Regions from separate parts of the Methyloradius palustris genome, predicted to be linked through region 1. Evidence: predicted binding sites of a transcription regulator. Region 1 holds the regulator's gene; each other region holds the start of a gene.
The links. The regulator sigma-54, encoded in region 1, starts transcription at its own class of promoters, with help from an activator protein. The targets are predictions, from matches to a motif close to TGGCACNNTTCCTGCT.
Positions count from the first base shown of each region.

Region 2: the regulator sigma-54 is predicted to act here: its motif matches at 5,003-5,018, upstream of glnA (type I glutamate--ammonia ligase).
Region 3: the regulator sigma-54 is predicted to act here: its motif matches at 5,042-5,057, upstream of ZMTM_RS03050 (LLM class flavin-dependent oxidoreductase).
Region 4: the regulator sigma-54 is predicted to act here: its motif matches at 3,566-3,581, upstream of ZMTM_RS09490 (glycogen/starch/alpha-glucan phosphorylase).

Region 1 is NZ_AP024110.1:184,169-191,624, reverse strand. Features, by position in the region: gene ZMTM_RS00950 (KpsF/GutQ family sugar-phosphate isomerase) at 1-482, shown strand, start outside; gene ZMTM_RS00945 (KdsC family phosphatase) at 486-1,013, shown strand; gene lptC (LPS export ABC transporter periplasmic protein LptC) at 1,055-1,855, shown strand; gene lptA (lipopolysaccharide transport periplasmic protein LptA) at 1,836-2,378, shown strand; gene lptB (LPS export ABC transporter ATP-binding protein) at 2,427-3,149, shown strand; gene ZMTM_RS00925 (RNA polymerase factor sigma-54) at 3,173-4,615, shown strand; gene hpf (ribosome hibernation-promoting factor, HPF/YfiA family) at 4,648-4,974, shown strand; gene hprK (HPr(Ser) kinase/phosphatase) at 5,125-6,087, shown strand; gene rapZ (RNase adapter RapZ) at 6,091-6,921, shown strand; gene ZMTM_RS00905 (PTS sugar transporter subunit IIA) at 6,968-7,372, shown strand; gene ZMTM_RS00900 (HPr family phosphocarrier protein) at 7,369-7,456, shown strand, end outside.
Region 2 is NZ_AP024110.1:2,497,456-2,504,911, forward strand. Features, by position in the region: gene uvrA (excinuclease ABC subunit UvrA) at 1-2,492, shown strand, start outside; gene ZMTM_RS12080 (DUF2798 domain-containing protein) at 2,531-2,758, shown strand; gene mtgA (monofunctional biosynthetic peptidoglycan transglycosylase) at 2,783-3,475, opposite strand; gene aroE (shikimate dehydrogenase) at 3,472-4,293, opposite strand; gene ZMTM_RS12095 (rhodanese-like domain-containing protein) at 4,310-4,765, opposite strand; gene glnA (type I glutamate--ammonia ligase) at 5,067-6,476, shown strand; gene ZMTM_RS12105 (DUF4124 domain-containing protein) at 6,634-7,140, shown strand; gene glnL (nitrogen regulation protein NR(II)) at 7,180-7,456, shown strand, end outside.
Region 3 is NZ_AP024110.1:621,837-629,292, forward strand. Features, by position in the region: gene ZMTM_RS03015 (hypothetical protein) at 1-308, shown strand, start outside; gene ZMTM_RS03020 (hypothetical protein) at 396-647, shown strand; gene ZMTM_RS03025 (hypothetical protein) at 670-879, shown strand; gene ZMTM_RS03030 (helix-turn-helix domain-containing protein) at 1,163-1,477, opposite strand; gene ZMTM_RS03035 (hypothetical protein) at 1,625-1,882, opposite strand; gene ZMTM_RS03040 (hypothetical protein) at 1,980-2,492, shown strand; gene ZMTM_RS03045 (LLM class flavin-dependent oxidoreductase) at 2,747-3,922, opposite strand; gene ZMTM_RS03050 (LLM class flavin-dependent oxidoreductase) at 3,941-5,005, opposite strand; gene ZMTM_RS03055 (nitroreductase family protein) at 5,251-5,853, opposite strand; gene ZMTM_RS03060 (class II aldolase/adducin family protein) at 5,953-6,642, opposite strand; gene ZMTM_RS03065 (TonB-dependent receptor) at 7,156-7,456, shown strand, end outside.
Region 4 is NZ_AP024110.1:1,963,902-1,971,357, reverse strand. Features, by position in the region: gene ZMTM_RS09515 (sulfite reductase subunit alpha) at 1-1,116, shown strand, start outside; gene hemP (hemin uptake protein HemP) at 1,173-1,451, shown strand; gene ZMTM_RS09505 (energy transducer TonB) at 1,490-2,248, shown strand; gene ZMTM_RS09500 (MotA/TolQ/ExbB proton channel family protein) at 2,298-3,050, shown strand; gene ZMTM_RS09495 (ExbD/TolR family protein) at 3,047-3,484, shown strand; gene ZMTM_RS09490 (glycogen/starch/alpha-glucan phosphorylase) at 3,746-6,232, shown strand; gene ZMTM_RS09485 (DUF4197 domain-containing protein) at 6,393-7,073, shown strand; gene purL (phosphoribosylformylglycinamidine synthase) at 7,181-7,456, shown strand, end outside.

The DNA of each region.
Region 1 (7,456 bases):
TGGGTGATGCTCTGGCAGTTGTGCTGCTGGATCAACGTGGCTTCTCATCAGATGACTATGCACGCTCACACCCTGGTGGTGCATTGGGCAGGCGACTGCTGGTGCTCGTTAAAAATGTGATGCGTAGCGGCGATGCGGTGCCTAGCGTGTCAATTCAGGCAACGGTAAAAGATGCGCTGCTGGAAATGTCACAAAAAGGCTTGGGCATGACAGCCATCGTCGATGCTGAATATAAGCCTCTAGGCGTATTTACCGATGGTGATTTACGTCGCGCTTTTGAAAGCGGTGTGAATATCACGGAATGTACGGTCAATGACGTGATGCGCATGAAACCGCTGACCATCTTGCCGGATCAATTGGCAGTTGATGCAGTAGAAGTCATGGAAAAAAAGAAAGTTACTGCGTTACTGGTAGTCAATGCCGAAGGAATACTGGTTGGCGCACTCAATATGCACGACCTCTTAATCGCGAAAGTAGTTTAAATAATGAATGTAGAAGAACGTGCTAAACGCATCAAACTGATTGTGTTTGATATTGATGGTGTGATGACCAATGGTGGTTTGATGCTGGGCGATGATGGCCTTGAATCCAAGGTGTTTCATTCGCAAGATGGACTTGGCCTCAAGCTATTGAAAAATACCGGCATACAGATGGGCATCGTTACAGGCCGTACCTCACAAGTTGTCATGAAACGCGCGGCCAATATTGGTATCAAACCTGAATATATCTATCAAGGCGTAGAAGACAAGCTGGAAGCGTTTGACGACCTCATCAAAAAACTGAATCTGAGTTACGAAACATCGGCCTTTATGGGCGATGATGTGATTGACCTGCCACCGATGCGCCGTGCTGGTCTGGGCGTTACTGTGCCACACGCCATGCCATTGGTAAAAGAGCATGCGCACTACATCACCACACGAGAAGCGGGTTTTGGCGCAGTGCGGGAGTTATGCGAGTTGATCATGAAGGCGCAAGGTACGTTTGATGGCCAGATGGCTAAGTTTCTAAAATGAAAACCCTGAAGTAATGATTGTTATAAAGTTGTTTGCTTGAGATGTTTGGCCGCGCCACGATTCTGTTTCCATTAGCCGTGCTGGGTTTACTTGCGCTCGTCACCTTCTGGATAGACCGCACGGTGCAGCCGCCAGTGATCAAGCCTGATGGCAGTAAACGGCATGACCCTGACTATGTGCTGAATAATTTCAACACGGTAAAAACAGGTATTAACGGCAGCGTACAGTACATATTGGCGGCCACGGAAATGACGCATTTTCCTGATGATGACAGTACTAAATTAGAGCGTCCGCATTTAACGCAATATTCGAGCGATAAGCCTTACACGCAAATTGAAAGCCAACGCGGTACAGTATCAAGCAATGGTGAGATAATCGAATTTATGGACAACGTAAAAGTCTTGAGGCAAGGCTACAAAGAGCGCGGCGATATGACCGTGACGACTGAATATTTGAAGGTGTTTCCTAAAACCGAGATTGCAACCAGTGATAAGGCTGTGGTGATCAAGCAATCACCAAGCACGGAATTGCGCGGCACCGGGATGATATACAACAAAAAAGAAAAAACGCTCAAGCTACTCAAAAACGTACATGTGCATTATTTAAGGCCAGGACTTGCGGATAAGGCAGTTGCAGACAAAGCAGTGCTAGAGGCCAAACAAGACAACAAAGTAGTGGTCACAAAGAAAGCAGTCGCCAAACCACAAGTTAAACAAGCTGGTACTAAACCCAGCACTAACAAAGCTAAAAGCAACAATAATAGTAACGCACAGAATAATCAGGCAGCACCTGCTCAAAACAAGCCCCGTATTCGGAGACAATATGAACAAGCCACACCTTAGTCTGTCGCCCACCCTGTTAGTGGCGTCATTATTTTTATTGGCGTCATCCGCCAGCTTTGCTGAAAAGGCCGATCGGCAGAAACCGATTGATATTGAGGCCGATACAGTCACTGTGAACGATGCAAAGAAAACCAGCACCTACACGGGCAATGTGATTTTGACCCAGGGCACGTTGGAGATTCGTGGCGATAAGCTGATTGTGCGTGAAGATAAAGATGGCTTTCAGCACAGCACTTCGACAGGCATGCCGAGCACTTTCAAGCAAAAAATGGAAGGCAAGGCTGAATATATGCAAGGCAACGGTCAACGCATTGAGTACGATGGCCGTATGGATAAAGTACAGCTTTATACGCAAGCCTCAGTGAAGCGCGGCGATGATGTGATTCATGGCGATTACATCATGTATGACGCCAATGCAGAATATGCTGAAGTATTAGGTGGTGGCTCACAGGTGGCTACGCCCTCTGCGCCTAACGGCCGAGTCCGCGCAGTGATACAACCCAAAAAACCTGTGACTGAATAAAACCAGGCCTGAATAATTAAGAAGTTTTGAGAAAGTTTTAGCAAATACATGAGTGAATTGGTAGTAGAAGGTCTGCGCAAAAAGTATAAATCCCGCACGGTGGTGCAGGATATTTCACTACATGTGAACAGTGGTGAAGTCGTCGGGTTGCTCGGGCCCAATGGTGCAGGAAAAACCACCAGTTTTTACATGATGGTGGGGCTGGTCTCACTGGATGACGGCCGTATCTTGCTAGACGGCAAAGACCTGAGCCGCTTGCCTATTCATCAGCGCGCCAGGCTCGGCCTTTCATATCTGCCACAAGAGCCGTCAATATTCCGCAAGATGACAGTCGCTGAAAATATCATGGCGATATTAGAGCTGCAAAAAATGAGCCCTCAAGTGATGGCTGAGCGGCTGGAAGAATTGCTGCTTGAGCTGCACATTGTGCATATTCGCAACAATATGGCGGTAAGTTTATCTGGTGGCGAGCGCCGCCGTGTTGAAATTGCACGCTGCTTGGCAACCAATCCCAGCTTTATTTTGCTGGATGAACCGTTTGCCGGCATAGACCCGATTGCTGTGCTGGATATTCAAAAGATCATCCGTTTTTTGAGCGCTCGCAATATTGGTGTACTGATTACTGACCATAACGTACGCGAAACCCTCGGCATCTGCGATAGAGCGTATATTGTGAATGACGGGCGCGTATTTGCGGCTGGCAAACCCAGTGAAATTATTCATAACGATAGCGTCAGAGAAGTGTATCTCGGTAAGGATTTCCGCCTGTAATCAGCGCAGGCGGCGTATTAATTATGAAACAAAGCCTACAACTTAAATTTTCGCAACATTTGGCGCTCACACCGCAGTTGCAGCAGTCTATTCGCTTGCTTCAGCTATCAACTCAAGAGTTGAATCAAGAGCTAGAAACCTTGCTGCAAGAAAACCCCCTGCTTGAACGCACCACCAATACTGACCAGCCTGTTGATCTGGAAGCAGAAGCTTTTGTGCCAAACAACACGGTGCAGGAAACATCGATTCCAGCCACTGATGAGCCCGCACGTCAGGAAGAATACGGCGATGACTATTTTGAGTTTTCCAGCGGTAATCGTTGGGAAGACAACAGCGCAGGCAATGACGACGAAAACGACTTTAGCTTTCAGGAGTCTGTCTCTCTTACCTTACGTGAACACCTGATCAGCCAGCTTAAATTGATGCAATTCTCAGAGCGGGATCAAACGCTCGCCATGTTGCTGGTTGATACCATTAATGATGATGGCTATCTTGAACAGCCATTAGAAGAACTACTGGAATTACTGCCTGATGAGCTCGAAATTGATCTGCTAGAGCTACAAACCGCGCTCAAACACATCCAGCATTTAGATCCTCCTGGCGTAGGCGCCCGTAGCCTAGCCGAATGCCTGGCATTACAACTGCAAGCAATGCCAGAAGATACGCCGCATTTGGGCTTGGCGATCAATGTAGCACTCCAACACTTACCCATACTGGCCAGCAGAGACTACGCGAAGCTGCGTAAAACCCTGCAATGCGATGACGATGTATTACGCGCAGTTCAGCTCATGGTCACGCAGCTCAACCCTCGCCCTGGTAGCGATTTTACAAAAATCGGCTCCGACCACTATATTCAGCATGAAATTCTGGTCAAAAAAGTCAAAGGCTTATGGATCGCCACGTTAAATGATGAAGTAGTGCCTAGGCTACGTATCAACCAACTTTATGCAGGTATTTTAAAGCGCAATCGTGACAGCTCCAGCCAATACCTGATGAGCCAGATGCAAGAAGCGAAATGGATGATCAAGAATATCCAGCAGCGCTTCTCGACGATTTTGCGGGTCTCACAAGCGATTGTAGATAGACAACGTAACTTTTTCGAGCATGGTGAAGTCGCTATGCGCCCGCTGGTTTTGCGTGAAATCGCTGATGAACTGGGTTTACATGAATCCACCGTCTCTCGCGTCACCACACGAAAATATATGCTTACACCACGTGGTGTGTATGAGCTTAAATATTTCTTCGGTAGCCATGTATCTACCGAATCTGGCGGCGCTTGCTCTGCCACTGCGATACGCGCATTGATCAAGCAAATGGTGAGCGAAGAAAATGCGAAAAAACCCTTATCAGACAACCAGATTACTGATATTTTGAGTAAGCAAGGAATTATGGTGGCACGACGCACCATTGCAAAATACCGCGAGTCTCTCTCGATACCCGCGGCTAACCAGCGCAAATCCATTTAGGATTTGTGATTTTACTAATGAAGGAGTCAATCATGAACCTGCATCTTACTGGCCATCATCTGGAAATCACCCCTGCACTAAGGGACTACGTCCAGAGCAAACTCGCGCGCATCAGCAACCATTTCGACCATGTCATAGACGTGAAAGTCACGTTTAGCGTAGTTAAACTAGCGCAAAAAGTAGAAGCCACATTGCACGTACCGGGGAATGATTTGCACGCCGAAAGCAGTGACGAGAATATGTATCACGCCATTGATACGCTGAGTGACAAACTAGATCGCCAAGTGTTGAAACACAAAGAGAAACAAGGCGATCACCACAAAACCAATGGCGCTCTGAAACATCAGGCGACTGAATAAAGTTTAGTGATTCCATAAAACTTTTGCACACCATAAAACTGCGAGGCGCAAGCGGCATGCAAAACAAGCCATCATTACCAGATCAACAGGTTTTGTCTGTGCTTGCTGCCGAGCAGTATCTTCTATTTATGTTCCATGATGGATTCAATCATGGCTGAAATCAGTGTAAATCAACTCTATAACGATACCCGCCGTAACCTCAAACTGACTTGGGTATCAGGGCTCGATGGCGGCAATAACCTGCTGACCAGCGAAACTGTCACTAAACCCTCACTGGCCTTAATAGGCCATCTGAATTTTGTACATCCCAATCGCGTGCAAGTGCTGGGCTGTGCTGAAATGGATTACTTGCGCAGCCTGAAATCCAAAGAGTTACACCAAGCGATTCAAAATTTATTTTCAACCGATTTAGCTGCAGTCGTTGTTGCCAATGGTGAAAAACCACCTAAAGAATTGAACGATGCGTCGGATCAATTTCAAACCCCACTATTTACTTCGCCGCTACAAAGCCCTGGCTTGATGGACGTATTGAGCCATTACCTGGCACAGGCCGTGGCTGAATCTACCAGTGCACATGGCGTATTTATTGAGGTTCAGGGCTTTGGCATATTGATTAAAGGTAGCCCAGCCATTGGTAAGAGCGAGTTAGCGCTTGAGCTCATTTCGCGCGGACATCGACTGGTGGCAGATGACATCGTTGATTTTTTCCGTATCGCGCCCGACCGTCTGGAAGGACGTTGCCCGCCATTGTTGCAGGATTTTCTTGAAGTACGCGGGCTAGGTATCCTCAATATTCGCGCCTTGTTTGGCGATAACGCTGTCAAGCCTACTAAACCGCTGGACTTGATTATCCAGCTTGAGATGGCCGATCTGGTGATGCCAGAGAAACTGGATCGCCTGAAAGTCAAATCGCATCACGAAAAAATACTCGGCGTAAAAATACCCAAAGTCATGATTCCCGTCGCCGCAGGCCGCAACATTGCTGTACTGGTAGAAGTTGCTGTGCGTAATCACATGCTGCTACTGCGCGGTATTAACGGCACCAAGCAGTTTATGCAGCGGCAACATCGCGAGATCAATCGCAGCCTGCGCAAAGCACAGGCGACTGAATAAACCATGCAACTCATCATCGTCACAGGGCTCTCTGGTTCAGGCAAAAGTATTGTACTGAAAGCCTTGGAAGACAGCGGCTACTACTGCGTTGATAACCTGCCCGCGACTTTATTACCCGAAATCTCCCAACATCTGGGTATAGCCCATCATGACCGCGTGGCTATCAGCATTGATACCCGTACCGCAGCGCTGGAAACGCTACCCGAGAATATTCAGGCACTCAAAGCCCAAGGCATTGATGTTCAACTGTTGTTTCTGGATTCAAACAACGAAACCCTGGTTAAACGCTTTAGCGAAACCCGTCGTCGCCATCCGCTAAGTAACGAAGAAAAAACGCTGGCTGAAAGTATTGCCCACGAGCGCGAACTATTAAGCCAACTAGCTGAGCTGGGTCATAGGATGGACACCAGCAATCTCAGTACCAATACCTTGCGTAGCTGGGTAAAGGATTTTGTCTCCATGGAAGAGAGTGGACTGACTTTAATGTTTGCGTCGTTTGGCTTTAAACATGGCATTCCACTAGACGCTGACTTTGTATTTGATGTACGTTGCCTGCCCAATCCACATTACGACCCCGTGCTGCGCCCACTCACAGGCAAGGATGAACCTGTCGCCAAGTTTCTTGCCGAGCAAGAAGCTGTGGCTGCCATGTATGCCGATATTCAAGGCTACGTAGAGCGCTGGCTACCATGCTTTGTGCGTGATAACCGTAGCTATCTTACGGTAGCTATCGGTTGCACGGGTGGGCAACATCGCTCTGTGTATTTTGTAGAGCAGTTGGGTAAGTATTTTAAAAACAGTTATAAAGTACAGATTCGGCATCGAGAACTTTAGCAGTAACAATTTCAACTGCAGCAAGTAAGATAAAACAGGAATTATCATGATTGGTATTTTGATTATCTCCCACGGCAACCTGGCTGAAAGCCTGATTCACTGTGCTACCCATGTGATGGGAAAGAAACCAGAGCTGCTGGGGCAAGTAGGCATAGGCATGCATGATGATCCAGCGACTGTGTTGCCTGATGCGCTGCAACTTGTTAAAGACTTGGATCAGGGCGATGGTGTGTTGATTCTATCTGATATTTATGGCGCCACGCCCTGTAATATCGTTGGCAAATTATTGGTGCCAGGGCGTGTAGAAGGTGTTGCGGGGGTGAATTTGCCCATGCTAGTGCGCACATTGACCTATCGTAATGGCGACCTCGGCAAGCTGGTTGAAAAAGCCTTGAGTGGCGGACGTGAAGGTGTTTTTCATTTTACAGAGGAAGCATGTAAGCAATCATGATCAAGCAAGAAATAGAAATCATCAATAAATTAGGCTTGCACGCACGTGCTTCTACCAAGCTTACCCAGACAGCAAGTCAGTTTG
Region 2 (7,456 bases), 490 kb from region 1:
TGCGCTTGCTGTATGCCCGTGCTGGCGACCCAGAGTGCCCAGATCACCATATCAAGCTTGAAGCACAGACGGTTTCACAGATGGTAGATAGCGTGCTGGCTTTGCCAGAAGACACGAAGCTGATGATACTGGCGCCAGTGGTCAGCAACCGCAAAGGTGAGCAAGTTGATTTACTTGAAGAGCTGAAATCACAAGGCTTTGTGCGCGTGCGCGTCGATGGCGAAACCTATGAGATGGATGCGGTGCCTAAACTGGCAAAAACTACAAAACATACTGTAGATGTCGTGATTGACCGTATCAAGGTCAAGCTGGATATGAAGCAGCGTATCGCTGAGTCTTTTGAGACCGCCCTTCGTCTAGCTGAAGGCAAGGCAATTGCGGTGGAAATGGATACTGGCAAAGAGCATCTATTCTCAGCCAAGTTCTCTTGCCCAATGTGCGACTACTCGCTAGCTGAGCTTGAGCCGCGCCTGTTCTCATTCAACAACCCGATGGGCGCATGCCCGAAGTGTGATGGCTTGGGTCAAATCAGTTTTTTTGATCCTAAGCGCGTTGTCGCATTCCCGCATCTTTCGCTGGCTGCTGGCGCAATTAAAGGCTGGGATAAACGTAACCAGTTCTATTTCCAAATGCTGCAAAGCCTGGCTACACATTACCGCTTTGATCTCGATACTGCCTTTGAAACGTTGCCTGCACATACACAGCACATGCTCCTGCATGGCAGTGGCAAAGAGCCCGTGGCATTTAAATACCTGAACGAGCGCGGCACTTTCTTCCAGAAAAGCCATACCTTTGAAGGCATATTGAATAACCTGCAACGCCGTTATCACGAGACTGACTCCACTACAGTACGGGAAGAACTGGCTAAATACCTGAACTCGCAAACCTGCCCGGATTGCGCTGGCACGCGTTTACGCACAGAAGCCAGACACGTCAAAGTTGGCGATAAAAACATTCACGAGGTATGTGAAGTGCCTTTGAAGCAGGCACTTACTTTCTTCGACACACTCACACTGACAGGCGCAAAACTGGCGATCGCTGACAAGATCGTCAAAGAAATCAGCAACCGTTTGAAGTTCTTAACTAACGTAGGTCTTGAGTATTTATCACTCTCTCGCTCTGCCGAAACACTCTCTGGCGGCGAGGCGCAACGTATCCGTCTTGCATCTCAAATCGGGTCAGGTTTAACAGGTGTGATGTACGTGCTGGATGAACCCTCTATCGGCCTGCATCAACGTGACAATGACCGCTTGCTTGAAACCCTGAAACGCCTGCGCGACATCGGCAACAGTGTGATTGTGGTTGAGCATGACCAAGATGCCATTATGTCCGCAGACTATGTAGTGGATATTGGCCCAGGTGCAGGCGAGCATGGCGGCCAGATTGTGGCAGAAGGCACGCCTGCTGAAATTCAGGCCAATGAGAACTCACTTACAGGCCAATATCTGAGCGGCAAGAAACAGATACAGTACAAGAAAAAACGCACCGCCCCAGACCCAGCACGCTGGCTGAATTTGACGCACGCGACTGGCAACAACCTGAAAGATGTCTCCGTCAAAATACCTGTAGGTTTACTCACTTGCGTGACTGGTGTTTCTGGCTCGGGCAAATCCACACTGATTAACGATACGCTGTATCGCGCTGTGGCCAAGCATCTTTACGGCAGCTCAACCGAGCCTGCGGCATACGAAGAGATTGATGGTTTGGCCTTTTTCGACAAAGTAGTAGATGTCGATCAAAGCCCGATTGGCCGCACGCCAAGATCAAACCCGGCTACTTACACTGGCCTATTCACCCCGATTCGCGATCTGTTTGCGGGCGTGCCTGAGTCACGCGCCCGTGGCTACGGCCCAGGCCGTTACTCATTCAACGTAAAAGGTGGTCGCTGCGAAGCCTGTCAGGGCGATGGCGTCATCCGTGTTGAAATGCATTTCTTACCAGATGTTTATGTGCCTTGTGATGTATGCAAAGGCCACCGCTACAACCGCGAGACATTAGAGATATTGTACAAAGGAAAAAATATCCGCGAAGTACTGGAAATGACGGTAGAGCAAGCGCATGAGTTTTTCAATGCCGTGCCTGTGGTACAACGCAAACTTAGAACATTGCTAGATGTTGGCTTGGGCTACATCACCCTCGGCCAATCCGCCACCACGCTATCTGGTGGTGAAGCACAGCGTGTGAAGCTAGCACTTGAGTTATCTAAACGAGATACTGGTCGCACGCTTTATATCTTGGATGAACCAACCACTGGCCTGCACTTTGCTGACATTCAACTGCTCTTAGATGTATTACACAGACTGCGTGATCATGGCAACACGATTGTGATCATCGAGCATAATCTGGATGTGATCAAAACGGCTGACTGGCTGATTGACATGGGCCCTGAAGGTGGAGATGGGGGCGGCATGGTGATTGCAGAAGGTACTCCTGAAAAGGTTGCCGCAAGTGAAGATAGTTATACTGGGAAATATCTTAAACTGATGCTGTAAACGATTTAGCCAGAAAACAGTTCGACGAGAATAGTACGATGAAAATACCTAGGAAATATGAGCTCCTGACATTTGCATTTTTTATGTCCATGATGATGGCATTTATTATGTCAGGCGTGCTTACCGCCTTGCTTACAGGGCTTAATTCAGACTTCTTTTACCATTGGATGCGGGCGTTTGCTACCGCTTGGGTGATTGCATTCCCTGCTGTCACTATAGTTGCACCATTTGCCCGCAAACTAGCGGCATTGGTATTAGAACCCTAAAACACAACTGTCAGCGAGCGCTGACTAAGGCACAGTGACCTGATTCATTCGTGCCTGAATAATATCAGTTTTTCTGGCTAGTCCGCGTGCACCTTGGTGCTTATCGTAAAACCTGGGATTAGGGATCATCGCCGCAAGTTTTGCAGCCTGATAGGCGTTTAGGTTGCTGGCACTTACCTGAAAATAATGCCTGGCAGCGGCATCAGCACCAAACAAACCATTACCCCACTCAATCACATTCAGGTATATCTCAAAGATACGTTGCTTGGTCATCACTTGCTCAAGCATAAGCGTAATAATGGCTTCCTGCCCTTTGCGCCAAGGCGTACGCTTGCTAGATAAGAACAGATTCTTGGCAAGCTGCTGGCTTATAGTAGAGCCGCCAGCGACGATCTTGCCTTTTTTCATGTTCTTGTCGAAAGCCTTTTGCATGCCATCCCAATCAAAGCCCTCATGCTCAATGAATTTTGAATCTTCAGATGCAATCACCGCACGCTTGAGGTTGATGGATATACGCCTGTAATCGACCCACTGATGTTTGAGCACCACATCCGGGTTGTCTTCCTGCATCACTTCAAGACGGGTTTCCATGAATGCGCTGGATGAGGGGTCATGGTTCACCCACCAGCAGATATGCGCAAATATCCAGAGTTGGTACAGCACAACCCAGACCAGCAGCGCGATCAGACTACGCCATAAAAACTGCTTGAAAGTCATACCCTGAAACTAGCAATCACAGGCGCTGTATTCGGCCTGACTTGATGCCACAGGTAAAATGCCTCAGCTGCTTGTTCAACCAGCATACCAAGGCCATCAGCCACCTCAGCGCCATGAGCGCGTGCAAATTGCATGAATGGCGTTTCGCGGCCATACATCATTTCGTAAGCAAGGGCACCTTGAGCAAAAATGCTTTCAGGGAGAGGCAGATGGCTATCACTCAAACCAGCAGAGGTAGCATTGACGATGACATCAAACGCTTGTTCGCCTAAGTCATCGAAGGCATGCGCATTCACCGATACATAACGATGCTCACCCTGCTCAACCACTTTTTTGATCATGCTCAAGGCTTTATCCAATGTACGGTTGGTAATAATGAGCAATTGCGGCTTTTGCTCGAGTATGGGGTGTAGCACCCCTTCAGCCGCACCGCCCGCACCAATCAAAAGCACGCGCTTGCCAGCCAATGAAATATGTAGGTTCTGCTCAATGTCACGAACAAGGCCAACCCCATCCGTATTATCGCCAACAATACCATCTTGATTAAAAATCAGCGTATTCACTGCACCAGCATCGTGCGCACGTTCTGTTAGATGCTGAGCGATACGGAAAGCCTCAAGCTTGAAAGGCACGGTGACATTAGCCCCCTTAAAACCATTCTCTTGCAGCGCTTGAACTGTAGCATCAAAACCATCGAGTGGAGATAACACTCGCGTGTATTCAATATTGAGATGCGTCTCTTCAGCAAATGCCTGATGTATTTGTGGCGATTTGCTATGTGCGATTGGGTTACCAATTACTGCATATTTTTTCAGCATGATCAAACTAGTAGCATTAACCGTGTGTCCACGGCAGCTCGGCAACTTTCCATCCATTGATCTTTCCGCGCTGCTTAGTCTCGGGTTCTGCAGCCCCTTCGAAACCTTCAAGTACGTTGTAGGCTTCAGCAAAGCCTAGCTGATTGGCCAACACGGCAGCATTGTGAGAGCGGCCACCAGTGCGGCATATGAACATGACTAGTGACTCTTTATCCACCTGCATTTCAAGATGCGTTGCAAAGTCTGGATTAGCTTGCCAGCCTGGATAAAATGACCATTCGATAGCTACCGCAGCAGGGATTCTGCCTACCAACTCTAGCTCAGCACGACTACGCACATCGACCAGTTTTGCGGCAGAGGTTAGCGTCAATACATCCTGCGCTTCACTTGGTGTTAATGCGCCCGCGTAAGGTAATTTGTTTTCTTCAGCACGTTGCTTGGCTTTTTCTAAAATGCTACTTAAGGTTTTCATGGTGACTCCGAATTACTATTGTTTTTAAGTTAAACTAATTGGTAGAGCAGGCAGTTAGCTTAATTAAATAACCTTGATGGCCTTAGAGTATAGCTACATTTGCAAGCCCCTGCATCAAGGCTAAGCTGAACGCACCTTTTAAGTGCGCATGCTTTATTGATAGCACTTTATTTGTGCGTTGAATGATATTTTCTTTTCTAAATAACTGTGTGAGAATAGAAATCCAGCTTTTTTGAATGGCATGTTTAATGCTAGTAAAACATGACATATTTTTCCACCCAACTGCACTCAGGAGAACCAAATGGCAGTCGCCGACGTAATGAAAATGGTAAAAGAAAACGACATTAAATTTGTTGATTTCCGTTTCACCGATACTCGTGGTAAAGAACAACATGTAACCGTGCCTGTTTCTGCGTTTAATGAAGACAAATTCACCGAAGGCCATGCGTTTGATGGTTCATCGATTGCTGGTTGGAAAGGCATTCAAGCCTCTGACATGCAACTGATGCCTGATGCAGAAACTGCAAATATCGATCCATTCATGGACGAGCCTACCCTGATTTTAACCTGTGACGTGGTTGACCCAACCGACGGCAAAGGCTATGACCGTGACCCACGTAGCTTGGCAAAACGTGCTGAAGCTTACTTAAAATCAAGTGGCTTAGGTGACACTGCCTACTTTGGCCCTGAACCAGAGTTCTTCATTTTTGACTCTATCAACTGGTCGGTTGACATGAGTGGCTGTGGTGTAAAAATCAATTCAGAAGAAGCTGCTTGGTCATCTGCTGATAAATTTGAAGGCGGCAATACAGGCCATCGCCCAGGTATCAAAGGCGGTTATTTCCCAGTGCCTCCAGTCGATTCATTGCAAGATATCCGCTCTGCAATGAGCTTGACTTTAGAAGCCATGGGCGTGCCTGTTGAAGTGCATCACCATGAAGTTGCAACTGCTGGTCAATGTGAAATCGGTACACAATTCAGCACACTGACCAAGCGCGCTGACTGGACACAAATTCTGAAATACGTAGTACTGAACACAGCACACGCTTACGGCAAAACAGCGACTTTTATGCCTAAGCCTATGTTTGGTGATAACGGTTCTGGTATGCACGTTCACCAATCTGTATGGAAAGATGGCAAGAACCTGTTTGCAGGTAGCGGCTATGCTGGACTGAGTGATTTCGCGCTGTACTACATCGGCGGCATTATCAAACATGCGCGTGCTTTGAACGCGATTACCAACCCAGGCACAAACTCATACAAACGCTTAGTGCCACATTACGAAGCGCCAGTTAAATTGGCTTACTCTGCTAAAAACCGTTCTGCTGCTATCCGTATTCCATTTGTACATTCTGATAAGGCACGTCGCGTTGAAGCACGCTTCCCAGACCCGATTGCTAACCCATACTTGGCTTTCAGTGCCTTGTTAATGGCTGGTCTTGACGGCGTACAAAACAAGATTCACCCAGGTGAGCCAGCAACAAAAGACTTGTACCATCTGCCACCTGAAGAAGATGCATTGATTCCAACCGTTTGTTCTTCACTTGAGCAAGCGCTGGAATATCTGGATAAAGACCGCGAGTTCTTGACCCGCGGCGGTGTGTTCTCTGAAGACTGGATTGACGCTTACATCACATTGAAGATGGAAGAAGTCACCAAGCTTCGTCAAACACCTCACCCAGTTGAGTTCGGTTTGTACTATAGCTGCTAAGCATTGAATCAACTTAGCAACTAGCTAACAACAGCAATAAAAAAGGCGGGGTAACCCGCCTTTTTTATTTTTATTATTCTGCTCAAGTCCCTGCTATTCCACGAACTAGTCCGCAATCACGTTGCCTCAATATTGGTTCTCAACTAAACTAAAGTACATGAAAAAATCATTGTCAGCCCTCTCAGTATTGATCACTGCATGTATATATATACCTAGTGCCTATGCAGACATTTATAGCTGCGTAGATGATAAAGGCCAAACTGCATTTGCTGACTCAAAGAACAAAATAGCTTATAAGAATTGTAAGCTCATCATGCGCGATGATAGCTCGCCCGTTGCTACTTCTGGCATAAGTAATAATGGTACCAAAACCGCCACGCCAATCAACTTCCCCAGAATTGATAAAAAAACCCAAAGCCAGCGGGATGATAAACGCAAAGACATTTTGCAAACTGAGCTGGATACAGAAAAAAAAGCGCTTGCTGACGTGCAAAAAAGTTATGATCAAGATAGTAAAAACGCGGTGTTTATGAGAGCGAATAACATTAAAGAGCCTGCCAAAATCGCACAGTTTGATGACAACCTGAAACGCCAGCAAGATGAGATCAATACTCACCAGCAGAACATAAAACTGCTACAAAAAGAACTGAATTCCATCCAGTAACAACATAACCTCTGGCCTAGCTTTTGCTTATCCAGCTTAATGGATCATAAAATTCCTTCTTCATTCACAGGCCTAGAACATCTTGCTACCGCGGTTATCCTGATCGATACCGAGCGTAAAGTAGTGTATGCAAATCCGGCAGCAGAAATATTGTTTGCCGTAAGCGCCAAGCAGATTACTGATGTCAATATCTCTCAGGTATTTCCTGATTGTGAAATTCTTCACTCGGCCGTTGAAAATGCCATCATTAACAACAGTCCGTTTCGCGAGCATGAGTTTTTAATCACGACCAGCCGCCAGAACTCGATTGCTGTGA
Region 3 (7,456 bases), 440 kb from region 1:
AAGCCAAGGCTTATCACCTTTTTCTCTTATCCATCTCCCCCTTAGGTCTTATCGGCATTCCCCGGCTATTGGCGGGTAAAGACATGGAGACCTGGGCCGCCATCTTCCAGCTCTATCTATTTATCGCCTTTGGGCTGAGTTGTGTACATCCCATGCTCAATCACTTCCTACTGTGGTCGTTGACTGGTTTCGACTTCGCCATGAAATTGATGCTGGGCCTTGGTGCAATAGCCCATGTCGGCCTGGTCGTTGAGGATGCATCAATGTTTTATCGCATAGACCAGCATCTGCGTAAACGACTCAGTTGAGTCTGTGAGGCTGTGTTTCTCAGCTGATTCATTTCATCTCTCTATCTTTATTTTCTCTATTAACGCTCTCTTGATATCGGAGTCCCAATGCCCCCATTAGCCATGGTAATGGCCATGCTCATGCTGATTTTCATGATGCTGGTCAATCACTACCTGCACTTCGGGTTGATCGCAGCCCTGTTCATAGTCGTTGCCGCAGTATATGTCTTGCTGACCCTCATCGTGCTCTACCTCTATTTCCGGATAGGAGACTGGACACTCATCTATCAGTTGTTCCGGGAATCTTTCACCCAGGCATGGAAAGAGATAGAGGCCTATTTCAGAAATCCATCCAAATAACTTGACCCTGCAAAGGATGTGTATGGCGATCATACGATTAGGTCACCGGTTAAGACTGACTGGTGGAGATGCAGCGAACTATCTGAAGGAGACTGGGCGTAGTCAATTACCCAGAACGGTGAATGAATATAACCAAGCCTTCATTGAAGCCGCTGCAAGCTGGGCACTGACGGATACTCCCGAAGGGATGTTGATGTCTGCCGTCCTCCTGAGCTTCCTCTTAGAGGAATAACTCGCACTTCTGGCTTTGCCCAGATGAATCCAAGCTAAGTCAGCAAAGCTACTTTTTGGGCTGACTTGATTAATTTTAAATACATGGAGAATAAGGGTGATCACTACTTGATCACCCCCTCTATACAAGGAGACTTAAAGCATGACTCTTTCGATTCGATTTGCATTTAACCGTCTGCTCTACCAGATTATTGGGAGCGTAATGATCACCGTATTGGCTAGCAGCTATATGACTTTACCTGACCTACAGGTGAAACAGCATCTCGACGCTAAATCAGCTTTATCTATTTCGAAGCAGACACGAGCTTAACCAGATGCTCGACCTGTTCGATATCCAGTCGGTCGATCTCAAGCAACAGTTTGGCCATACGGTCATCCCGGCAATAGAAATAGACAGTAGGAATCTTGAGCACCTTAGCCAGCAGCTCAGCGATCTCATAGGACGGGACATGCGTACCTGTCTCATATCGAGAGATACGAGCACTACTGGCCAGTTCGTCGATCCCGATCATGGCACCCAGCTTGTCCTGGGCGATGCCAGTCAGGAGACGGGCTTCACGAAGTCTGGTACCGAACAGAGTTTGTGGGGGTTTTGACATTCTACGATGGTCGTAGAATAATCCAGTCAATGCTCTACGTTATGCGTAGTAATCACAACAACAAAGTCCTACGCATCCATGGGGTGGAGAGAGCTTCACCGAAACGCAATGCGCAAGCTTAATCCATCATCAACAACCATTTAAAAGTTAACTTTGGAAGGAAACACTATGGATCACATTCAATGCACCAGTTGCAATAAACAGATTGTACCGAGACTCTGGCATTACCGTCGCTGGTTCCTGCCCAGTCTGCATCACATGCGGACCCAGTTCCTCTGCCCATTCTGCGGCGTAGTGTTCTACGAGCGCGGAGGCAAGCTCACTGGGACGGGTAAGTTCGTGCTCGGCTTCATAGCCCTCTGCCTCGTCTACATGTTTCTGGGGCTGTTTGCATCGATACGTCACTAATCAGGTATGGCTGATCCGGTAAATACTCTGGAGCAGTTACGCTCAACACATTCGAATCTTCCAACATATTCAAACAAATGAAAGAGAGTTACTCATGAGAAATTTCAAAGGATTGCTATTCATCAGCATTACGCTGCTAGCTTTAAGTGCCTGTGGCAGCATTAACACAGTCATCAAGAATCAGAACAACAATCTTCATAGCGGTTCAGTGTATGGCATACATAGCACTGATTTGGATGCTCAAGGTTCAGTGAAATACATCTGTGACAAAACGGGCAATAAAGATGCAAGATGCTCACATCAGGATGATTACAAAGCTGTATTTGTGCTATCAGCATTTGGTTATGCAGATGGCGCTATTGGGGTCGTCGCATTAGCTCCAAAAGAGATGACACTATCCGAAAACTGTCTTACAGGTTCAGACAAATGCAGCTATCTAAAAGCGAGTGTAGAAGCAGGGAAACTTGGCACAGTCGAAGGAATAGCCTCTGTCCCAGGAGATAAGAAATGTCATTGGTCTGGAATGCCGAGAATAGGTGGCGTAGTCTGCCCAGCATACAGCTGGGATTACAGAAAAGATAATGTGGGCAATAGCTCTCATTTTTAAAATTAGAGAACTGCCATTCAAGAATGGCGGTTCTCCGCCTTGAATGAAACGCTTCATACAATCGCTCCAACGGATTCCGTTGAGTGATTATACCAAAAGGAAAGGGGACGTTTTTACACAGTCTGGGCCAATAGCCGACACTCAAAACCAAAATACATTATCCCTGATACACACCCATTATTAGATTGTCAGAGTTCAAAAAGAACCTTTCACCCATATTAGATAATTGGCTCATCTTGATTTCTGCTCTGAGTTTAGCCAGCAGCCCTGAGTTCAATCACTCTTTCGTCATGTCCACGGACTAGAGGCAAGACCTCTTCGCCAACACGATAGGCTTCTTCGAGATGTGGTGTGCTAGCGAGGATGAAAGCATCTGCGCCAAGTTGAACTAGGTCATCCAGACGTTCTGCCACCTGTTCATAACTGCCGACAATTCCCTGTGTTTGCCCGCCACGTAGCAGGCTGAAGCCAGACCAGATATTGCGATGTGTAATGAATTCCTCATAGCTCTTGAACTCTTTAGGCGTAGCACTGCGTTGACGGTTTGCGCCTACAGAATCTCCAGACATGCCGACAAAAGCTTTGTAGCGCGCGATTGCTTCACTATCCAGACTTTCAAAGCCACGGCGCACTTCACGCCAGGCTTCTTCTTCTGTAGCTCTGGCAATGATATCTACGCGAACAGCGCATTTAATCTTGCGACCAAGTGCATCGGTACGTTCTTTTACGCGATTGAATTTATCGCGGAGTTGATCGAAAGGCTCAAGCCATGAAAGATAGTATTCAGCATGTTTGGAGGCTGAAGCTAAGGCCGCATCAGATGAACCTGAGAAGTAAATCTCAGGGAATTCTTGGCCTAACAATGCTTCTGGCAAACCACCATCTTCAATATGGTAGAACTTGCCATGGTGCGAGAATGAACCGCCTTTCCATAGGCCGCGCAGCACATCAAGAAACTCGGTTGTACGGGCATAGCGATCATCATGCGGCGCAACATCGCCCCACCATAATTGAGCAGGGCCACCACCGCCAGTAATCACGTTATATAAAGCACGTCCGCCAGTTGCGCGTTGCAGGCTGGCTGTCATGCGCGCTGCTACAACTGGATTAAGGAAGCCAGGCTGAAAGGCGATCATGAAACGGAAAGTCTTGGTCTCACGTGCAAGGAATGAAGAGATAGCCCAAGGCTCATCCGTCATCGGGAATGATGGTATAAGACCACCATGAAAGCCTGAAATTTCGGCCGCTCTGGCGACTTCTGCAATGTAGTCGAGTGAATTGAATCCATCGTCACCACCACCTGCGACTAAGCCTCTATGCACTACATGGTCGCCCTGCTGTTGTGACCAATCACCTCTATGCTGTAGTTTGTTGCGTAGTGAGCTAGGCTCGCCATGGGTAGGAATACGCCAAAAAATATCGATTGCCATTGTTAACTCCTGACTTGATTAGGCAGCACGCTGTTGCGTGGCTTGAATATGGGCATGCAGCGCTGGCAGCACGTTTTCGCCTATGCGATAAGCTTCTTCCAGGCTGGGGATGGCAGACAGAATAAAGCTGCTGACGCCTGCATCCAGATAAGCAATGAGCTGCTCGGCCACTTGTTCGAAACTACCAACCAGTGTCGCCTTAGCACCATTCTGTTTGGTGGTCAGGCCATTCCATAATGCTGAGTTGCCGAAAGCACGCTGGCCGCCGCTTTGTTCCAGATAGCGCCTGGCATCGAATTCGGCCTCTTCTTGGGTTTCGCGAGCAAGCAGGTCAATTCGCAGACCTATGCGTAACTGGCGGCCTTCAGCCGCTGCTAGAGTATGTAGCCTGGAGGCATCCGCCCGCACCAGATCAAGATGACCCGCGTCCAGCACGTGCACATCGGCTTGTCTCGCTGACAGCGCATAAGAATCTGCCGTATTGCCAGCCAGATAGACTGTAGGTACTTTTTGATTGGATAAAGGCCCTTTGAAACCACCTTCCAGCACTTCAAAGAAACGGCCCTTGAAGCTATATGAAGTCTGCGTAATTACGTTACGGGCTACCGTCAAAAACTCTTCAATCCGTGGATTGATATCGGCCTCATCCACAAAATCACCATCGCGATGGCGCTGCTTTTCATCGCCGCCAGTAGAAATCTGCCAGGCAAAGCGGCTATTGCTGAAACGCTGGTAACTCACCGCATTTTTTGCCGCATAGACGGCTGAACCGCGTGAAGCATCAAACTCAGTCAGCACGGTAAGGTTCTTGGTACTGCGCGTCAGATAACCAGCGACTATCCAGCTTTCATCGCCTTCAGGATCATTGTGTACCTGTATGCCATCAAAATGCGCCAACTCTGCCGCCTTGGCAATCTGGTGTAAATGGTCAAAGTAGTTATATTGTGTCCCGCGTGGATCTGTCACGCCTTGACCAAAATACGCTGCACCGCCTTTATCGCGCTCGCCGCGCTTATGGCTTTTTGCATCTGCGTAACGACCATCGCCAGCGGTTGGCAATTGCCAGAAAAATTCTATCGTCATTACCCTGCTCCTCAGGCTTTTACATATCAGATGAATGGCAGAATTCGTGCCACCAGCTAAAAGAGAGTCGAAAATGAACGATATAAATAATTAAATTATTGAATTTATTAACTTTTATTAAAAAATATTAGGAGTAAGGAAACATGGCTGGCTAGATGTAAATAAGCAGGAAATGTTGCTTGAGAAACACTAGCTCTGTAGAAATTCTCGGCAAATGTTTCTGCAGCAACTTTTCTCAGAGAGTGTTATTCCCTGAAACTGAAACTGCCTTCAGCAACAAACTGACTGAGTGACTGCCTTGGCGTTGGTTGTTCCCTGGCCTGCAAGTCAGCAGGCAGGCTATCACGCTCGGCCTGCTTGCCGATGGCAATGAGTATCTCGATATGAAAGCCCTCTGGGATAGAGAGTACCTCTCTCGCTTTTTCACGATCAAAGCTACCAATGGCGTGTGTCGCCAACCCAGCATACAAGGCTTGTAAAGCCAGACTGGTCCATGCAGCCCCTGCATCCAGTGAGTGATTTCGCAATGGGCTAGGCTCGGTTTCACCATTACGGATATGGCTAGTCTTGGATATCAACGCAACGATAGCACCCGCTTTGGCAGCCCAGCGTTGATTGTTTTCATTGGTCAAGCCTAGCAATGCGTGCCAATGTGCCGAATCTCGCTTAGCATAGATAAAGCGCCATGGCTGTGAGTTATTGGCAGAAGGTGCCCAGCGGGCAGCTTCAAACAGGCTAAACAGCAACGATTCATCAATGGCCTCGCCAGTAAAGGCACGCGGTGACCAGCGCTGGATGAAAATCGGGTTGATATCGTATTCGGTAATGCGTTGATTGCTATCGGACATAATGCGGCCTCGGTGTATTTAATATAGGAACTGTGTTGTTACACATAAAAAGTCGGGCATTTAGCCCGACCTGAACAAACGTGAGAATTAGCCAAAGAATCAGACTAAATCTTCAAGATAACGCCCACTGTAAGCTTTGGCTTTCTCCAGCAGGCCAGTGCGTTTCCACTGCACTTCTAGCGCGCCTGGCGTGTAGTGTTGCGCGCCGCCTATTTGCTCGGCGATTGCCTGATAGCGTGCTGCCTCTTCCACAAAGAGAATCAGTTCAGCAGTCCTAATAATGCCCTTACCCCAAAAATTCACACCACCGTTTGATTCAAGCAATGCAGGGGGTGGTGCTAATTCAGGATGCTTATCCAGACGTTCAGTAATGACATCAAGGACACTACGGGTACGATCTAAGTGATTAGGAATCTCACGTGCCAACAAGTGGCGTGCTGCCGCTACATAAAGAATAGGAAACGGCTTGTGTGCCAATGACCAGGCTGAGAGGAAGTTGGTGTGGATATGAATGGCGGTATCCGCATCCAGACGGGTTTCATTAAGGATGTGATTCTTTTCGTCTGAAAAGTTGGTAATGCTGATTGTCGGTGTTTGGTCTCGTGCTAGGCCGCCAGGAAAGCGGATGGTTAATAGCTTATCGTGGCCGGGTACTTTATGGCTGACGTGAAAAGTAAGGCTAGCGGACAAGGTGCCGTTATCGCGCAATACGTTAAAGGCATGAATAGCATCCGCCTTGGCTTCATCTACATAGGAAATCAGGTCAATCTCTGATAATTGTGTGCTCATGAATACTCTCCTGTTATGTGTTAATAGTGACAGGAGGCATAGCGCAAGCTGCATGCCAAGGTCAATTGAGGAGTTACTTGCCAGTAAGCTACACATAAAACTCACACAATAAACAATGTTAATTGTTTGTTTCTATTCATTAATAACTAAAAAAATAAAGTTAGTGATGAGCGCTCGCTGAAACAACCCCCAGAAAAAATATTGCTCCTACAACAACATAAACTGTTGCTCAACCAACAATCAGATATGAGCATACGCAAAGAAGAAATTACTGTATCCATGTGTTGTTTTAGCAACATAAGTTATAAAACCACACAATCAATTGTTGTAGGAAAAACACTATCACCTCAGTTAACAATCAGCCGACTTAGTCACCAACTCATAAAAAGTATTTAATAATCAAAGTATTAAATTTATAAATCGCCAATTTATAAATTTGGCATGGAACCTGCCATTTAAAGACGTCAACACCTGAAGGTGTGGAGAAGTCTTTATAAAATTACAGGGAAAACCATGTCTAAAATTCGTACAGATAAAAAAGATGCTGCAAGTGTTGCATCCATTTTCATTAAAAAGCCCATAGCCACAGCAATTATCGGCGCGCTGGCAGGCACACTATTTACCACCCAGCTCTATGCAGCGGATGATGTGAAAGATAAGCCTGCCACAGAAGAGCAAAAGAGCGGCACCGATAGCGCAACAGCAGATAGCTCAAGCAGTGCCAGTAAGCCTGCTGCCCAGGATGAAAACCGCTTAAGCAGCGTAGTCGTCACTGCGCAAAAACGTGAAGAAAGTGCGCAAAATGTTGCCACTT
Region 4 (7,456 bases), 1.0 Mb from region 1:
TTAGGCGATCGGCGCTATACCTATTTTTGCGGCTTTGGGCATACGCTTGATCATTGGCTACAGCAAAGTCATGCCTTGCCTCTGTTCGATATGGTGGAAGTGGATAATGGCGATGCAGGGGCATTACGTCACTGGCAATCGCAGCTCAGCCTGCTTGCGGACACGATAGAAGCTGCTGATTGGAGTGCTCCTGCCTATCAATCCTGGCGTTTGATAGAACGTCATCTTCTTAATCCAGGCAGCGTGGGAGGGCCTGTTTATCATCTCAAGCTTGAAGCTTTGGAAGTTCATGAGGGATGGCAAGCGGGAGATATTGTTGAAGTTGGTCCGCGCAATTCTGAGCGATCAGTTGCAGCATTGCTGAATGCCCTGGGCCTAAAACACGATGCCCCGGCTAATGAGTCTGGAACGCCCTGGGGCGAATGGTTGGCTGAACGTTTTCTACCGCACAGCGCTGCTGAAATTGAAGCTTTAAAACAGCTCCCTACGTCTGAACTCTCCTCGAGCCTGAAGCTATTATCTCACCGCGAATATTCTATTGCCTCCTTGCCCGCCGAAGGGCTTGAGCTTGTTGTGCGTCAGGTACGTAATACCAACGGTGAACTTGGACACGGTTCAGGGTGGTTAACTGAATATGCCAGCATAGGCGATAAAATCGCGCTTAGAGTGCGACCAAGCCCGATGTTTCATCCGCCTGCCGAGCCGATACCGCTGATTCTGATTGGCAACGGCACGGGTATCGCAGGGCTACGAGCACATCTAAAAGCCAGTATTGCCGCAGGTCAGCGTCGTCACTGGTTGATTTTCGGGGAGCGCAATGCAGCTTACGATGCCTATTTCAGCGATGAACTCCAGGCATTGCAAGAAGAGGGTGTGCTGACGAGACTTGATATTGCTTATTCCCGTGATCAGGCGATACCGATCTATGTGCAGGATTTAATACAACAGGCAGCGGATGAATTAAGAGTATGGCTTGATGATGGTGCGGCTATCTTTATCTGCGGTAGCGCAAAAGGCATGGCGCCTGAAGTGCACCGTGTGCTTTTGGATATTGTTGGGGATCATATTTTAGCAAACTTAACTAATACTGGCAGATATAGACGGGATATATATTAGCTAAGTAACGGCATATAGCTATATGCATACACTATATTTTTTGGTTGACATTACAAATGAGAATTATTATCATCTTCATTAAGATGATAAATCCATTAAAAACTTCAACTCAACAAGTAAAGCAACTAGATGCAAAACAGCTAGATACAGAATTGGTCAACTCGTCTCTAGCACAATCTGAGTTAGACAGAACCAAGAGGGTTGTTTTAAATCAAAAGCGCCAACTCAGTACCCAATTGTTATTCGCGGACAGTAAAGAAGTCGCCATCGTGCATGGCGAGGATGAGTATTTATTAAGAATCACCAAGCAGGGCAAGCTCATACTAACCAAATAATGATGAATATTATGCTGGGTCAACCCCAATTACATCTCATGCCAAAATTGGTAAGTGAATTACCTACTTTCGATATCAAAGCGCTAAAGCCAAGTGCAATTCTATCGGAAAGCCAACCACAGAAATTTTCATGGTCAAGCTTGGTGTTAGTTGCAGTTCTGCATGTGAGCATATTGATGTTTGTCATACACGCGCAGCAGAAAGATAAGATTGATATGCCTGCGGCAGCGCCCATGATGGTAAGCCTGCTTGATGCCCCACAACTGCAGAATGAGCAGCCTGCACAAACACCAAAAGTGGAGATAGTTAAGCAAAAGCCTGTGGTCGAGAAAAGGGTAATTGTTCCGCATACAAATGTGCCTTCCTCAGTGCCGTTAGCTCAAGAGAACATTAATCCAATCAAGCAAGAAATCCCCGTTACGGAAAGTAAGCCAAGCACCCCGCAAGATCAGCAGGTCGCCGAAAGTAAATCAAGTGAATCTACGGAAAAATCGCCCCAAAAAGAAGAGGTCGTAGAGCCCCCTAAATTTGGGGTTGCTTATCTAAATAACCCTGCACCCAGTTATCCACCAGTATCACATCGTCTGAGTGAGCAGGGGCAAGTGATGTTGCGGGTTCTGGTTAGCGCTACAGGTGAAGCCACTAGCGTTGAACTTGAAAAAAGTAGCCAATATGAACGCTTGGATCAAGCAGCGATTACAGCTGTAAAAAAATGGCGTTTTGTGCCAGCAAAAAAGAACAATCAGGCCTTGAGTGCTTATGTGCTGGTGCCCGTCAGATTCTCAATCGATAAGTAATTCACCATATTCAAGCAATATTTATTCAGCATTTATACAAGGAAATTTCATGGAAAGCGGCTATCAATTTAACTCACTGACATTTATTACGGACGGCGGCCCCGTTTCAATGATGGTTGCATTGCTATTGGTGACGATGTCAGTGGCAAGCTGGTATTTGATTATTGTAAAAAGCTACCAGGCTGTGACACTACGCAACAACTCTAACGCGTTCACCAAGAGATTTTGGGATGCACCTACTTTGGCATCTGCTTTAAACCAGACAGCAGGTACAACTCCTGTATCAAGGCTTGCCACTCAATCAATTGAGGCCGCAGAGCATCATCAGAAACATGCTGCAAAACGGCTGGCCGATGCTTGCAATCAGGATGAGTTTGTTGCCCGTGCCATGCGCCGTAATATTGCGGATGAAAGTGCAGCGCTTGAATCAGGCCTTACAGTATTGGCTTCTGTTGGTAGTGTGTCTCCATTTATTGGTTTATTTGGTACTGTGTGGGGTATTTACCATGCACTTGCCAGTATTAGTCTGAGCGGTCAGGCAACACTTGATAAAGTCGCTGGTCCAGTGGGTGAAGCATTGATTATGACTGCAATGGGTTTAGCGGTTGCTATTCCGGCAGTGCTTGCCTACAACGCGTTAGTGCGTAGCAATCGCGTGCTGCTGGGTCAGCTGGAAAGCTTTGCTCATGATTTACACACCTTACTTATTATGGGCACTGCACTTACTGTTGCGCCTAATACAAGCTCAGGAAATCAAGCAAGCAAGCAAAGCGCTGCACATCTTAAAGAGGTGAATGCATGATAGGGTCAGGTAATGGTTTTAGCGCGGGCAAACAGCAAGCGCCAATGGCGGAAATCAATACCACGCCATTAGTCGATGTCATGCTGGTGCTTTTAGTGATTTTTATTATCACGGCACCTTTGCTCACACATGCGGTAAAGATAGATTTGCCACAGGCAAGTAGCCAGCCTTTGCCTGAAAAGCCAGACGTGGTTTCAATCTCGATTGATCAAGATGGCAAGACTTACTGGAATGATTCGCCGCTGGTGCAAGGTGAATTAACAGTGCGCTTAAAACAGGCCGCTAAGCAAGAGCCTCAACCAGAGCTGCATATCCGTGCAGATAAAGACACGCGTTATCAGGCGCTGGCCGAAATCATGGCAGATGCACAAAATGCAGGCATTAAAAAACTAGGGTTTGTTAGCCAGCCTAACGCATCAGGCAATTCGCAATAACAAGTTAGGTCAGGCTAGATTTACTGGCTGGCCTAACTTTCAGTTCTTAACTCAGTACATCCCCAATACTTCTCCATTCTACGGCCTGCTTTTTGCTAGATTAGCTGACAACGACTGCTGAATAAGCTATCTTTATTCAAAGCATCTGTTTCAGTGATTTTCTGCGTGATCACAAACTTGTCCTAGCCTGCCATACAGCGCTGGCCATGACGGGTCTGGTGTCATTTTCGTTCTGTGAATTGATATCGAAAGAATCGGCTTATGACCACTCCAAAAGCAAAAGCTACTTCCAAAAAATCAGCCAATACCGTAATTACATCAGAGCAAACGCCTATTGTGCAGGCCTTGCAGAATCACTTGGTATTTTCATCTGGTAAAACCAGTGACAATGCTACGCGGCGTGACTGGTACTCTGCAGCAGCACATACAGTGCGTGATCACGTGATGGAGCGCTGGGTAAAAACCCGTGACGAGAATCGCGCGCGTGACCCTAAACGTGTGTTTTATCTCTCACTGGAGTTCTTAATCGGGCGCATGCTCTCAAATGCCGCACTGAATTTGGGCATTGATGGCAAAGTTAGCGAGGGTTTGACCGACCTTGGGCATAACCTTGAAAACGTTGTTGAAATGGAAACCGATGCTGCGCTTGGTAACGGTGGTTTAGGCCGTTTGGCCGCCTGTTTCCTGGATTCAATGGCGACAATGAATATCCCAGGTACTGGTCATGGCATTCGCTATGAGTACGGCATGTTTCGGCAGTCAATTGAAAAAGGCCAGCAGGTTGAGAACCCAGATAACTGGCTGCGCTACGGCAATATATGGGAGTTCCAGCGCCCTGAGCATACCCATACCATCAAGTTCTTCGGCAAAGTGGTTGAGGTGCACGACAAGCAGGGTGCAACTAAGTACCACTGGGTAGATTATGAGTCTGTGGTGGCGATGGCCTACGATGTACCAATTCCCGGCTATAACACGCAAACCGTGAACAATTTGCGCCTGTGGTCAGCAAAGGCAACCAAAGAATTCGATCTGCGCCAGTTTAATGATGGCAATTATGAAAAAGCGGTTGAAGGGCGTAATGATACGGAAAGCATCTCCAAGGTACTTTACCCTAACGATACTTCAGCCTCAGGCCGTGAGTTAAGACTCAAGCAGCAGTATTTCTTTGTGTCTGCGGCCATTCAAGACATTATTCATTTATTCCTGCTGAAAAATAGCGACTGGGATAAATTACCTGACAAAGTCGCGATTCAACTGAACGATACACACCCAGCCATCGCGGTCGCTGAGCTGATGCACCAATTGGTAGATATTCACCATCTAGAGTGGGATTATGCATGGAAGTTGGGCGTCAAGATATTTGGATATACCAACCATACCTTGATGCCAGAAGCTCTTGAAACCTGGTCTGTAGAGCTGTTTGGTAGTTTATTGCCACGCCATCTGGATATTATCTACAAGATCAATTATGAGTTCTTGCAGATGGTGAACCATAAATTCCCTGGCGATACTGATTTACTCACACGCGTTTCCATTATTGATGAAACCCATGGCCGCCGCGTGCGCATGGCACATCTGGCGATTGTTGGTAGTCATACCGTGAACGGCGTTGCAGCGTTGCACAGTGAGTTACTGAAAACCATATTGTTTGATGACTTCAACCGAATTTATCCAGGCAAGTTCATCAACATTACTAATGGCATTACGCCTCGCCGCTGGCTGAACCAATGTAATCCTGGCCTGGTTAAATTGATGACTAGCAAGATAGGCAGTGATTTCCACAGTGATTTGTCCAAACTTAGCGCCCTGACTCCGTTGGCAGAAAATGCCGTGTTCCGTAAAGCATTCAGGGACATCAAGCACGCCAATAAAGTCCGTTTGGCCGAGCGTATCGAAAAGCTCACGAGTGTCAGGTTGAACCCAGATAGCCTGTTTGATGTGCAAATCAAGCGCATTCACGAATACAAACGCCAGTTACTAAACCTGTTGCATGTCATCACGCTGTATAACCGTATTCGGTCAGGTCAAGCTAATGATGCTGCCCCCCGCACCGTCATTTTTGGTGGTAAGGCTGCTCCTGGTTACTGGATGGCCAAGCAGATTATTCGCCTGATCAATGATGTGGCAGTCATTGTCAATGAAGACCCTGCTGTAGGCGATAGACTTAAAGTGGTGTTCTACCCAAATTATGAAGTTTCAGCCGCTGAATTACTATTCCCCGGCAGTGATTTATCTGAGCAGATTTCGACTGCAGGTACTGAGGCATCTGGCACGGGCAATATGAAGATGGCGCTCAACGGCGCGCTCACCATCGGTACATTGGACGGTGCCAATGTGGAGATCAAGGAAGAAGTAGGCGATGAAAATATCTTTATTTTCGGCCTCACTACCCCCGAAGTCGCGCAGAAAAAAGCAGCTGGCTATAACCCTTGGGATTATTACTTTGGCAACCCAGAGTTGCGCCAGGTGCTGGATATGATCGCAGGCGGATATTTCTCAGTAGATGAGCCAGGTCGTTACCAGGCCATCTTTGATACGCTGTTACACAAGGGTGATCATTATCTGCTGCTGGCTGATTATGCGAGCTATATCGCGGCGCAAGACGCCGTATCCAAACTGTATCAAGATCAAGAAGAGTGGTCTCGCCGCGCTATCTTGAACGTGGCACGCGTGGGTAAATTCTCCAGCGACCGTACCATTGGCGAGTATGCAAAAAACATCTGGAAAGTGAAATCGACCAAAGAGTAAATCCTAGCTGTTCATGTAAACCAAAATTGGGCGCTAATACGCGATTGTATTAGCGCCCAATTAATTTCTAATGACTGTGCTACTTTCAACTATCTCGGGGTATGATTTTCGTTATTGTGGCCTGAAGTTTTAGCCATGCTTATCTAACTGGAGATTTAATATGCGCCGCCTTCTTACGACTCTCGCACTAATCAGCTTTTCAATTCAGGCCAATGCACTCGATATCAACGACTTAAGTAATGCAGATGCAAGTAGTGGGCTAAAAGCTGCCTTGATCCAAAGCGCGGGCAAGGCCGTAGGTCAACTTGGGGCTGTGGATGGTTTCTTCAACAATCCCCAAGTAAAAATTCCTTTACCTGACTCCATGAAAAAAGCAGAAAAAGCCATGCGCATGTTTGGCATGGGCAAGCAGGCTGATGAGCTGGTACTTAAAATGAATCGCGCTGCTGAAGCTGCAGTGCCAGAGGCCAAGACTTTGCTAGTCAATTCTGTGAAAAAAATGAGCGTACAAGATGCCAAAGATATCCTCACTGGTGGTGACGATGCCGCTACGCAATATTTCAAGAAAACCACATCAGGCCCCATGGCCGAGAAGTTCTTGCCGATTGTGAAAAAGGCTACGGAAAACGTAGCACTTGCCCAGCAATACAATAAATTTGCCGAGATGGGCAGCCAGTATGGTTTAGTGAAAAAAGACCAGACCAACCTTGAGCAATACGTCACGCAGAAAACTCTGGATGGCGTATACCTGATGATGGCAGAAGAAGAAAAAGCCATACGCCAAGACCCAATGGGGCAGGCCAGTGGTTTACTAAAAAAAGTATTTGGTGCTGTTAAGTAAGGGCTGCATAGCATACCCAATCTATTTGGGGATTATCGACACAAGGTAATACCCCAACTTTCTGGTAAAATTCAGGCTCACCCATTGCTTGCAGCCTGAATCCATTCATGTCTAGTCAACAAACATCCCTCCCAGTCCTGTTGAGTTTGCGTGGTAGTGCCGCGCTTTCAGCGTTTCGCATTGAAAAAATACTGTATTCGTTAAAGGGCACAGCGCCAAATGTGAACAAGCTCACAGCTGAGTTCTGGCATTTTGTTTGGACTGATGGTGAGTTAGGCCCTTGGCAGCAAGATACCTTGAAGCAGATTTTGACTTACGGCTCGAAATCCGCACAGTTGATAAATGTGGCACAAGGCGAGCTGTTTCTCGTTATTCCGCGTATA